Regions from separate parts of the Paenilisteria weihenstephanensis genome, predicted to be linked through region 1. Evidence: a T-box and tRNA genes for the amino acid it is inferred to sense, from the RefSeq annotation. Region 1 holds a T-box; the other regions hold tRNA genes.
The links. The T-box of region 1 lies ahead of UE46_RS09625 (valine--tRNA ligase). A T-box ahead of a tRNA ligase gene usually reads a tRNA of that ligase, here a tRNA-Val.
Positions count from the first base shown of each region.

Region 2: it encodes a tRNA-Val, which carries the amino acid that the T-box ahead of UE46_RS09625 (valine--tRNA ligase) is inferred to sense. The anticodon was not compared.
Region 3: it encodes a tRNA-Val, which carries the amino acid that the T-box ahead of UE46_RS09625 (valine--tRNA ligase) is inferred to sense. The anticodon was not compared.

Region 1 covers NZ_CP011102.1:1,981,372-1,984,606, forward strand. Annotated here, with positions in the region: gene UE46_RS09625 (valine--tRNA ligase) at 1-1,395, opposite strand, end outside; T-box leader at 1,461-1,677, opposite strand; gene hemL (glutamate-1-semialdehyde 2,1-aminomutase) at 1,721-3,007, opposite strand; gene hemB (porphobilinogen synthase) at 3,008-3,235, opposite strand, start outside.
Region 2 covers NZ_CP011102.1:632,345-635,579, forward strand. Annotated here, with positions in the region: rRNA gene UE46_RS03005 (23S ribosomal RNA) at 1-1,417, shown strand, start outside; rRNA gene rrf (5S ribosomal RNA) at 1,512-1,627, shown strand; tRNA gene UE46_RS03015 (tRNA-Asn) at 1,638-1,713, shown strand; tRNA gene UE46_RS03020 (tRNA-Ser) at 1,718-1,806, shown strand; tRNA gene UE46_RS03025 (tRNA-Glu) at 1,831-1,902, shown strand; tRNA gene UE46_RS03030 (tRNA-Val) at 1,913-1,988, shown strand; tRNA gene UE46_RS03035 (tRNA-Met) at 2,029-2,102, shown strand; tRNA gene UE46_RS03040 (tRNA-Asp) at 2,133-2,208, shown strand; tRNA gene UE46_RS03045 (tRNA-Phe) at 2,213-2,285, shown strand; tRNA gene UE46_RS03050 (tRNA-Tyr) at 2,302-2,385, shown strand; tRNA gene UE46_RS03055 (tRNA-Trp) at 2,393-2,466, shown strand; tRNA gene UE46_RS03060 (tRNA-His) at 2,487-2,562, shown strand; tRNA gene UE46_RS03065 (tRNA-Gln) at 2,576-2,647, shown strand; tRNA gene UE46_RS03070 (tRNA-Gly) at 2,658-2,729, shown strand; tRNA gene UE46_RS03075 (tRNA-Cys) at 2,746-2,819, shown strand; tRNA gene UE46_RS03080 (tRNA-Leu) at 2,862-2,945, shown strand; gene UE46_RS03085 (bifunctional transcriptional activator/DNA repair enzyme AdaA) at 3,142-3,235, opposite strand, start outside.
Region 3 covers NZ_CP011102.1:2,154,112-2,157,346, reverse strand. Annotated here, with positions in the region: rRNA gene UE46_RS10520 (23S ribosomal RNA) at 1-1,114, shown strand, start outside; rRNA gene rrf (5S ribosomal RNA) at 1,209-1,324, shown strand; tRNA gene UE46_RS10510 (tRNA-Val) at 1,339-1,411, shown strand; tRNA gene UE46_RS10505 (tRNA-Thr) at 1,421-1,496, shown strand; tRNA gene UE46_RS10500 (tRNA-Lys) at 1,526-1,598, shown strand; tRNA gene UE46_RS10495 (tRNA-Leu) at 1,604-1,685, shown strand; tRNA gene UE46_RS10490 (tRNA-Gly) at 1,701-1,775, shown strand; tRNA gene UE46_RS10485 (tRNA-Leu) at 1,806-1,894, shown strand; tRNA gene UE46_RS10480 (tRNA-Arg) at 1,908-1,981, shown strand; tRNA gene UE46_RS10475 (tRNA-Pro) at 1,986-2,062, shown strand; tRNA gene UE46_RS10470 (tRNA-Ala) at 2,092-2,167, shown strand; tRNA gene UE46_RS10465 (tRNA-Met) at 2,200-2,273, shown strand; tRNA gene UE46_RS10460 (tRNA-Ile) at 2,285-2,361, shown strand; tRNA gene UE46_RS10455 (tRNA-Ser) at 2,383-2,472, shown strand; tRNA gene UE46_RS10450 (tRNA-Met) at 2,513-2,586, shown strand; tRNA gene UE46_RS10445 (tRNA-Asp) at 2,592-2,664, shown strand; tRNA gene UE46_RS10440 (tRNA-Phe) at 2,675-2,747, shown strand; tRNA gene UE46_RS10435 (tRNA-Thr) at 2,775-2,850, shown strand; tRNA gene UE46_RS10430 (tRNA-His) at 2,865-2,937, shown strand; tRNA gene UE46_RS10425 (tRNA-Gly) at 2,965-3,035, shown strand; tRNA gene UE46_RS10420 (tRNA-Ile) at 3,050-3,126, shown strand; tRNA gene UE46_RS10415 (tRNA-Asn) at 3,138-3,210, shown strand; tRNA gene UE46_RS10410 (tRNA-Ser) at 3,230-3,235, shown strand, end outside.

The DNA.
Region 1 (3,235 bases):
GGGCCACCCCATTGTTGAAAAAGGCCATAACGCGGAGCTAAACCAAGTATCTAGAACATCTTCATCTTGCTTCCAATTTTCAATATCTGTTGGAGCTTCTTCTCCGACATATAGTTCACCAGTTTCTTTATGGTACCAAGCTGGAATGCGATGCCCCCACCATAGTTGACGCGAGATACACCAATCATGAATGTTTTCCATCCAAGTCAAATAGGTTTTCTCAAAACGCTCAGGAATGAAATTTACTTTTTCATCTTCATTTTCTTGTAATTTAACAGCTTGCTCAGCTAGTGGTTGCATTTTAACGAACCACTGCATGGATAAATAAGGTTCAACGATGGCACCTGTTCGCTCAGAATGACCTACTGAATGAAGATGCGGCTCTTGCTTAATGAATAAATCTAGTCCTTTGAAGTCTTCAATAATAGCTTTACGTGCTTCGAAGCGGTCCATGCCGTTATACTTTCCAGAAGCCTCATTCATCGTAGCATCCTCATTCATAACGATAATGCGTGGTAAATCATGGCGATTTCCTACTTCAAAATCATTTGGATCGTGTGCTGGTGTGATTTTTACAACCCCTGAACCAAATTCGCGTTCTACGTAATCATCAGCAATAATCGGAATTTCTCTACCAATTATCGGTAATGTGATTGTTTTACCGATATAATCTTTATACCGTTCGTCTTTTGGATGTACCGCAACTGCAGTATCTCCAGGAATAGTTTCAGGCCTAGTCGTAGCTACCTCAAGAAAACCAGAGCCATCTGTTAATGGGTATTTCAAATGATAGAATTGCCCTTCTACATCTTGATGGATAACTTCAATATCTGATAAGGCAGTTTTTGCAACTGGGTCCCAATTTATTATATATTGACCGCGATATATTAGTTTTTTTTCGTAAAGGGATACGAACACTTTATTTACAGCATCGGACAGACCTGCATCTAGTGTGAATCTCTCTCTAGAATAATCGAGGCCTAAACCAACTTTTTTCCATTGTTCACGGATAACAGAAGCATATTCTTCTTTCCAATCCCAAGCTTTAGCAACAAATTTTTCGCGTCCAAGATCATAACGTGTGATATTATTCTCACGTAGTTTAGCCTCGACTTTCGCCTGAGTTGCAATACCTGCATGATCCATACCTGGTAAATATAGCGTATCGTATCCTTGCATTCGCTTCATACGTGTAAGAATATCTTGTAAGGTTGTGTCCCAAGCATGTCCTAAATGAAGTTTCCCAGTAACGTTGGGAGGCGGAATAACAACAGAATAAGCTGGCTTTTCATTTTTTCCATCTGCTTCAAAAAAACCTTGTTCTATCCACCAGTCATATCTATTTTTTTCAGTATCTTGCGGATTATATTTTGTTGGCATGTTTAACTCGGTCATCTTTTTTCCTCCTAGAAAGCGATTTATCGTTCTTACTTGCAAAACACAAAAAACTCCTCTCATCCATAAAGGACGAAAAGAGTTATTCCGCGGTACCACCTTCTTACTGTAAAAATACAGCACTTCATTAATTTAACGAGAGAAAGTTTCCCGGTATTCCCTACTCTAGTTCAGGAATACTGCTCGGAGGCTACTTTCAAATATTTTTCTTAGAGGCTTTCACCAACCGCCTCTTCTCTGTGAAAGAAAAAATATTTTACTCTTCCTCGTCCATGCATTTACGAATATTAGAATAAATTCATTGTATCAAATAAAAATACTACCGTCAACGTAGTGCCTTCATTGATGCTTCTATTGCTTCAAGCGTTTTAGCTATCTCAGCATCGGTGTGCACCGTTGACATGAATAATCCTTCAAATTGTGATGGTGGTAAGAAGATGCCGTTATTCAGCATTTCTCGGTAATAGTTAGCGAAGTAACTCAAATCTGATGTTTTTGCAGTCTCATAGTTTGTTACTTTTTGATCTGTAAAGAAGGAACCAAACATGGAGCCTGCTCTATTAATAGACACTGGGACATCATATTGCTTGGATAGTACTAATAATCCTTCTTCAAGCTGATCAATTAGTGTTCTAAAACTATCATAATGATGCGGGGTTAATTGCTTCAATGTTGCATAGCCAGCGTTCATTGCTACGGGGTTTCCTGAGAGCGTTCCCGCCTGATAAATTGTACCTGCTGGCGCAATGTGTTCCATGATTTCTTTTTTACCACCGTACGCCCCAACTGGTAGGCCACCGCCAATAACTTTTCCAAGGCATGTGATATCAGGAGTCACAACGTATAGCCCTTGTGCGCTGTAAAAATCTACTCGGAAACCGGTCATAACCTCATCAAAAATTAGCAAGCTACCGTATTTCGTTGTTACCTCACGAAGACCTTCTAAAAACCCTTCAACTGGAGGAACAACACCCATGTTTCCTGCTACAGGTTCAACAATGATCGCTGCAATCTCTTCGCCGTATGTTTCAAAAACATACTGAACACTTTCTAAGTCATTATATGGAACTGCAATTGTATCTGCAGCAAGCCCAGGTGTGACACCAGGTGAATCAGGAAGTCCCAGCGTTGCCACGCCCGACCCTGCTTTAATAAGGAGGGAGTCGCCATGACCATGATAACTTCCTTCAAATTTTACAATCTTATTTCTATTCGTGTATCCTCTTGCTAGCCTGATGGCACTCATCGTTGCTTCGGTCCCAGAAGATACCATGCGGACCATTTCAACGGATGGCACACGCTCGATAACCAATTTTGCTAATTCTGTCTCAATTTCGGTTGGTGTGCCAAAACTAGTTCCTTTTAGCGCAGCACTTGCTACTGCTTTTACAACGGTTTCGTTAGCATGTCCTAAAATAAGTGGTCCCCATGATAACACGTAATCGATATAATCATTGCCATCGATGTCCGTTAAATATGCACCTTTCCCATGATCCATAAAAACAGGGTCTGCATCGACTGATTTAAAGGCTCTGACCGGGCTGTTTACTCCCCCAGGTAATACTTTATTGGATTCTTTAAATGCTTTTATTGAATTAGTATATTTATTCATTTATGCATCTCCTTTTAAATAGGTCGCAACATCTTTAGCAAAATAGGTAATAATAAGGCTCACACCAGCACGTTTCATACTTGTTAGCATTTCTAAGACAATACGTTTCTCATCAATCCAGCCGTTAGCACTAGCGGCCTTTACCATCGCATACTCACCGCTGACGTTATAGGCTACAACTGGTAAATTCGTCTGATTCCGAACATCACGAATGATATCCATGTAAGA
Region 2 (3,235 bases), 1.3 Mb from region 1:
TCCAAGCAGTGAGTGTGAGAAGTAGGCAAATCCGCTTCTCGCGAAGCATGAGCTGTGATGGGGAAGGAAATTAAGTACGGAAGTTCCTGATTTCACGCTGTCAAGAAAAGCCTCTAGTTAGAATAGTACTGCCCGTACCGCAAACCGACACAGGTAGATGAGGAGAGAATCCTAAGGTGAGCGAGAGAACTCTCGTTAAGGAACTCGGCAAAATGACCCCGTAACTTCGGGAGAAGGGGTGCTCTATTAGGGTGAAAGCCCGAGAGAGCCGCAGTGAATAGGCCCAGGCGACTGTTTAGCAAAAACACAGGTCTCTGCAAAACCGTAAGGTGACGTATAGGGGCTGACGCCTGCCCGGTGCTGGAAGGTTAAGAGGAGTGCTTAGCGCAAGCGAAGGTACGAATTGAAGCCCCAGTAAACGGCGGCCGTAACTATAACGGTCCTAAGGTAGCGAAATTCCTTGTCGGGTAAGTTCCGACCCGCACGAAAGGCGCAACGATCTGGGCACTGTCTCAACGAGAGACTCGGTGAAATTATAGTACCTGTGAAGATGCAGGTTACCCGCGACAGGACGGAAAGACCCCGTGGAGCTTTACTGCAACCTGATATGGAATGTTTGTACCGCTTGTACAGGATAGGTAGGAGCCGAAGAGACGTGAGCGCTAGCTTACGAGGAGGCAATGGTGGGATACTACCCTGGCTGTATGACCATTCTAACCCACCACGCTTAGCGCGTGGGGAGACAGTGTCAGGTGGGCAGTTTGACTGGGGCGGTCGCCTCCTAAAGAGTAACGGAGGCGCCCAAAGGTTCCCTCAGAATGGATGGAAATCATTCGCAGAGTGTAAAGGCACAAGGGAGCTTGACTGCGAGACTGACAAGTCGAGCAGGGACGAAAGTCGGGCTTAGTGATCCGGTGGTTCCGCATGGAAGGGCCATCGCTCAACGGATAAAAGCTACCCCGGGGATAACAGGCTTATCTCCCCCAAGAGTCCACATCGACGGGGAGGTTTGGCACCTCGATGTCGGCTCGTCGCATCCTGGGGCTGTAGTCGGTCCCAAGGGTTGGGCTGTTCGCCCATTAAAGCGGCACGCGAGCTGGGTTCAGAACGTCGTGAGACAGTTCGGTCCCTATCCGTCGCGGGCGCAGGAAATTTGAGAGGAGCTGTCCTTAGTACGAGAGGACCGGGATGGACACACCGCTGGTGTACCAGTTGTTCCGCCAGGAGCATCGCTGGGTAGCTATGTGTGGCAGGGATAAACGCTGAAAGCATCTAAGCGTGAAGCCCCCCTCAAGATGAGATTTCCCATTTCTTCGGAAAGTAAGATCCCTGAAAGAAGATCAGGTAGATAGGTTTGGAGTGGAAGTATGGCGACATATGGAGCGGACAAATACTAATCGATCGAGGACTTAACCAAACGTAATATGGAGGCTCGGACTCCGAACGGTCACGCACAGACCGACTTTCTTATCTAGTTTTGAGAGAACAGCGTTCTTTCTATCAAAACATTGTCTGGTGGTTACGGCGAAGAGGTCACACCCGTTCCCATCCCGAACACGGAAGTTAAGCTTTTCAGCGCCGATGGTAGTAGGGGGCTTCCCCCTGTGAGAGTAGGTCGTCGCCGGGCAATGTATTATTCCACAGTAGCTCAGTTGGTAGAGCAATCGGCTGTTAACCGATCGGTCGCAAGTTCGAGTCTTGCCTGTGGAGCCATTATGGAGAGCTGTCCGAGTGGCCGAAGGAGCACGATTGGAAATCGTGTAGGCGGCGAAAGTTGTCTCAAGGGTTCAAATCCCTTGCTCTCCGTTCTCTATGACTATTTATTATTAAGGCCCGTTGGTCAAGCGGTTAAGACACCGCCCTTTCACGGCGGTATCACGGGTTCGATTCCCGTACGGGTCATTTTCATTTTGGGGGCTTAGCTCAGCTGGGAGAGCATCTGCCTTACAAGCAGAGGGTCAGCGGTTCGATCCCGTTAGCCCCCACCATTAATTATATTCTCTTTTCATATAGTTATTATATTATTGTCGCGGGGTGGAGCAGTCTGGTAGCTCGTCGGGCTCATAACCCGAAGGTCGCAGGTTCAAATCCTGTCCCCGCAATTAAAATTTTATATTTTAAATTTTAGTAGTGGTTCCGTGGTGTAGGGGTTAACATGCCTGCCTGTCACGCAGGAGATCGCGGGTTCAAATCCCGTCGGGACCGCCATTATGGCTTGGTAGCTCAGTTGGTAGAGCACTTGATTGAAGCTCAAGGTGTCGGCAGTTCGATTCTGTCCCAAGCCACCTTTATTATTATATTGGAGGGGTAGCGAAGTGGCTAAACGCGGCGGACTGTAAATCCGCTCCTTCGGGTTCGGCAGTTCGAATCTGCCCCCCTCCACCATTTTTATAGGGGCATAGTTTAAAGGTAGAACTAAGGTCTCCAAAACCTTCAGTGTGGGTTCGATTCCTACTGCCCCTGCCAAAATAATTAATTAAATAGTGGCGGGTGTGGCGAAGTGGTTAACGCACCTGATTGTGGTTCAGGCATTCGTGGGTTCGATTCCCATCATCCGCCCCATTTTTTTGAACGGTGGGCTATAGCCAAGCGGTAAGGCAACGGATTTTGATTCCGTCATGCGCTGGTTCGAATCCAGCTAGCCCAGTTTTAATTTTGCGGAAGTAGTTCAGTGGTAGAACATCACCTTGCCAAGGTGGGGGTCGCGAGTTCGAACCTCGTCTTCCGCTTATTTATTTTTATTCTGGCGCCATAGCCAAGTGGTAAGGCAGAGGTCTGCAAAACCTTTATCACCGGTTCAAATCCGGTTGGCGCCTCCATTGAAATTAAATTAAGAATAAAGTATAATGTAATAGTATTATGCCGGCGTGGCGGAATTGGCAGACGCGCTGGACTCAAAATCCAGTGATCTCACGATCGTGCCGGTTCGACCCCGGCCGCCGGTATCCAAAGGAATCCTAACATGATTAAAGTGTTAGGATTTTTTGTATATAGTAATATCCTTCCTTTGGATTGGGTTTCGTCACTTCTATCTTAAAGGATGTTGATATTACTGTGTATTTTTTTTGTCTTGAAATGAGAACAAAAAAATGCTGAGGCAGATTATTTTCTACCCCAACATTTATTATAGGACCTTTTTTTCTAGGACCTTTTTTCATGGGCTAGTAACCATTCTTTACGAGCTAAGCCGCCACCATAGCCGCCAAGTTCTCCGTTGCTGTTTATGACGCGATGA
Region 3 (3,235 bases), 170 kb from region 1:
AACACAGGTCTCTGCAAAACCGTAAGGTGACGTATAGGGGCTGACGCCTGCCCGGTGCTGGAAGGTTAAGAGGAGTGCTTAGCGCAAGCGAAGGTACGAATTGAAGCCCCAGTAAACGGCGGCCGTAACTATAACGGTCCTAAGGTAGCGAAATTCCTTGTCGGGTAAGTTCCGACCCGCACGAAAGGCGCAACGATCTGGGCACTGTCTCAACGAGAGACTCGGTGAAATTATAGTACCTGTGAAGATGCAGGTTACCCGCGACAGGACGGAAAGACCCCGTGGAGCTTTACTGCAACCTGATATGGAATGTTTGTACCGCTTGTACAGGATAGGTAGGAGCCGAAGAGACGTGAGCGCTAGCTTACGAGGAGGCAATGGTGGGATACTACCCTGGCTGTATGACCATTCTAACCCACCACGCTTAGCGCGTGGGGAGACAGTGTCAGGTGGGCAGTTTGACTGGGGCGGTCGCCTCCTAAAGAGTAACGGAGGCGCCCAAAGGTTCCCTCAGAATGGATGGAAATCATTCGCAGAGTGTAAAGGCACAAGGGAGCTTGACTGCGAGACTGACAAGTCGAGCAGGGACGAAAGTCGGGCTTAGTGATCCGGTGGTTCCGCATGGAAGGGCCATCGCTCAACGGATAAAAGCTACCCCGGGGATAACAGGCTTATCTCCCCCAAGAGTCCACATCGACGGGGAGGTTTGGCACCTCGATGTCGGCTCGTCGCATCCTGGGGCTGTAGTCGGTCCCAAGGGTTGGGCTGTTCGCCCATTAAAGCGGCACGCGAGCTGGGTTCAGAACGTCGTGAGACAGTTCGGTCCCTATCCGTCGCGGGCGCAGGAAATTTGAGAGGAGCTGTCCTTAGTACGAGAGGACCGGGATGGACACACCGCTGGTGTACCAGTTGTTCCGCCAGGAGCATCGCTGGGTAGCTATGTGTGGCAGGGATAAACGCTGAAAGCATCTAAGCGTGAAGCCCCCCTCAAGATGAGATTTCCCATTTCTTCGGAAAGTAAGATCCCTGAAAGAAGATCAGGTAGATAGGTTTGGAGTGGAAGTATGGCGACATATGGAGCGGACAAATACTAATCGATCGAGGACTTAACCACATGTAATATGGAGGATCGGACTCCGAACGGTCACGCACAGACCGACTTTCTTATCTAGTTTTGAGAGAACAGCGTTCTTTCTATCAAAACATTGTCTGGTGGTTACGGCGAAGAGGTCACACCCGTTCCCATCCCGAACACGGAAGTTAAGCTTTTCAGCGCCGATGGTAGTAGGGGGCTTCCCCCTGTGAGAGTAGGTCGCCGCCGGGCAATGTACATATTTTGGGGGCTTAGCTCAGCTGGGAGAGCATCTGCCTTACAAGCAGAGGGTCAGCGGTTCGATCCCGTTAGCCCCCATTTAATCAGGCCGGCTTAGCTCAGTTGGTAGAGCAACTGATTTGTAATCAGTAGGTCGCGAGTTCGACTCTTGCAGCCGGCACCATATTTTTCACAGTATATATTTTGTATTGTGAGCCGTTAGCTCAGTTGGTAGAGCATCTGACTTTTAATCAGAGGGTCGATGGTTCGAGCCCATCACGGCTCATTTTTGCGGGTGTGGCGGAATTGGCAGACGCACCAGATTTAGGATTTGGCGCCGCAAGGTGTGAAGGTTCAAGTCCTTTCACCCGCACTATTATATTATGGTGCGGAAGTAGCTCAGTGGTAGAGCACCACCTTGCCAAGGTGGGGGTCGCGGGTTCGAACCCCGTCTTCCGCTCCAAATTTCAGTTGCCATTATTAAGTTTCCAAAGCCGGGGTGGCGGAACTGGCAGACGCACAGGACTTAAAATCCTGCGGATAGTGATATCCGTACCGGTTCGATTCCGGTCCTCGGCACCATTAATTATATTATGCGCCCGTAGCTCAACTGGATAGAGTACTTGACTACGAATCAAGCGGTTAGAGGTTCGACTCCTCTCGGGCGCACTTTCGGGAAGTAGCTCAGCTTGGTAGAGCACTTGGTTTGGGACCAAGGGGTCGCAGGTTCGAATCCTGTCTTCCCGACCATTAAGAAATATCCCTAATTTTATTATGAAGGGGCCTTAGCTCAGCTGGGAGAGCGCCTGCTTTGCACGCAGGAGGTCAGCGGTTCGATCCCGCTAGGCTCCACCAACTTTCTTGAGATAAAGGTATGTAAATATTATGGCGGTGTAGCTCAGATGGCTAGAGCATTCGGTTCATACCCGAAAGGTCGTGGGTTCGACTCCCTCCGCCGCTACCTTTAATTTTGGACCTTTAGCTCAGTTGGTTAGAGCAGACGGCTCATAACCGTCCGGTCGCAGGTTCGAGTCCTGCAAGGTCCACCATCACTATTATCATTTTATCATGGAGGAATACCCAAGTTTGGCTGAAGGGATCGGTCTTGAAAACCGACAGGCGGGTAAGACCGCGCGGGGGTTCGAATCCCTCTTCCTCCTTTTTCTACTTAGTGATTTGTGGATAAAATATTATTATTGTCGCGGGGTGGAGCAGTCTGGTAGCTCGTCGGGCTCATAACCCGAAGGTCGCAGGTTCAAATCCTGTCCCCGCAATTAGTGGTTCCGTGGTGTAGGGGTTAACATGCCTGCCTGTCACGCAGGAGATCGCGGGTTCAAATCCCGTCGGGACCGCTTTACATATGGCTTGGTAGCTCAGTTGGTAGAGCACTTGATTGAAGCTCAAGGTGTCGGCAGTTCGATTCTGTCCCAAGCCACCTTTTTACTATTAATTTGTATCTTAAGCCGGCTTAGCTCAGTTGGTAGAGCAACTGATTTGTAATCAGTAGGTCGCGAGTTCGACTCTTGCAGCCGGCACCATATTTATCATAGCGGCGGCTATGGCGAAGTGGTTAACGCACCTGATTGTGGTTCAGGCATGCGTGGGTTCGATTCCCACTAGCCGCCCTTGTAAGTAGTTTTAATTTGGATGATGCGGGTGTAGTTTAGTGGTAAAACTACAGCCTTCCAAGCTGTTGTCGTGGGTTCGATTCCCATCACCCGCTCTTTGTTTTTTTATGGGCCTATAGCTCAGCTGGTTAGAGCGCACGCCTGATAAGCGTGAGGTCGATGGTTCGAGTCCATTTAGGCCCACCATATTTTATTATTCCACAGTAGCTCAGTTGGTAGAGCAATCGGCTGTTAACCGATCGGTCGCAAGTTCGAGTCTTGCCTGTGGAGCTTGTAATTTGTTTATATTGGGGAA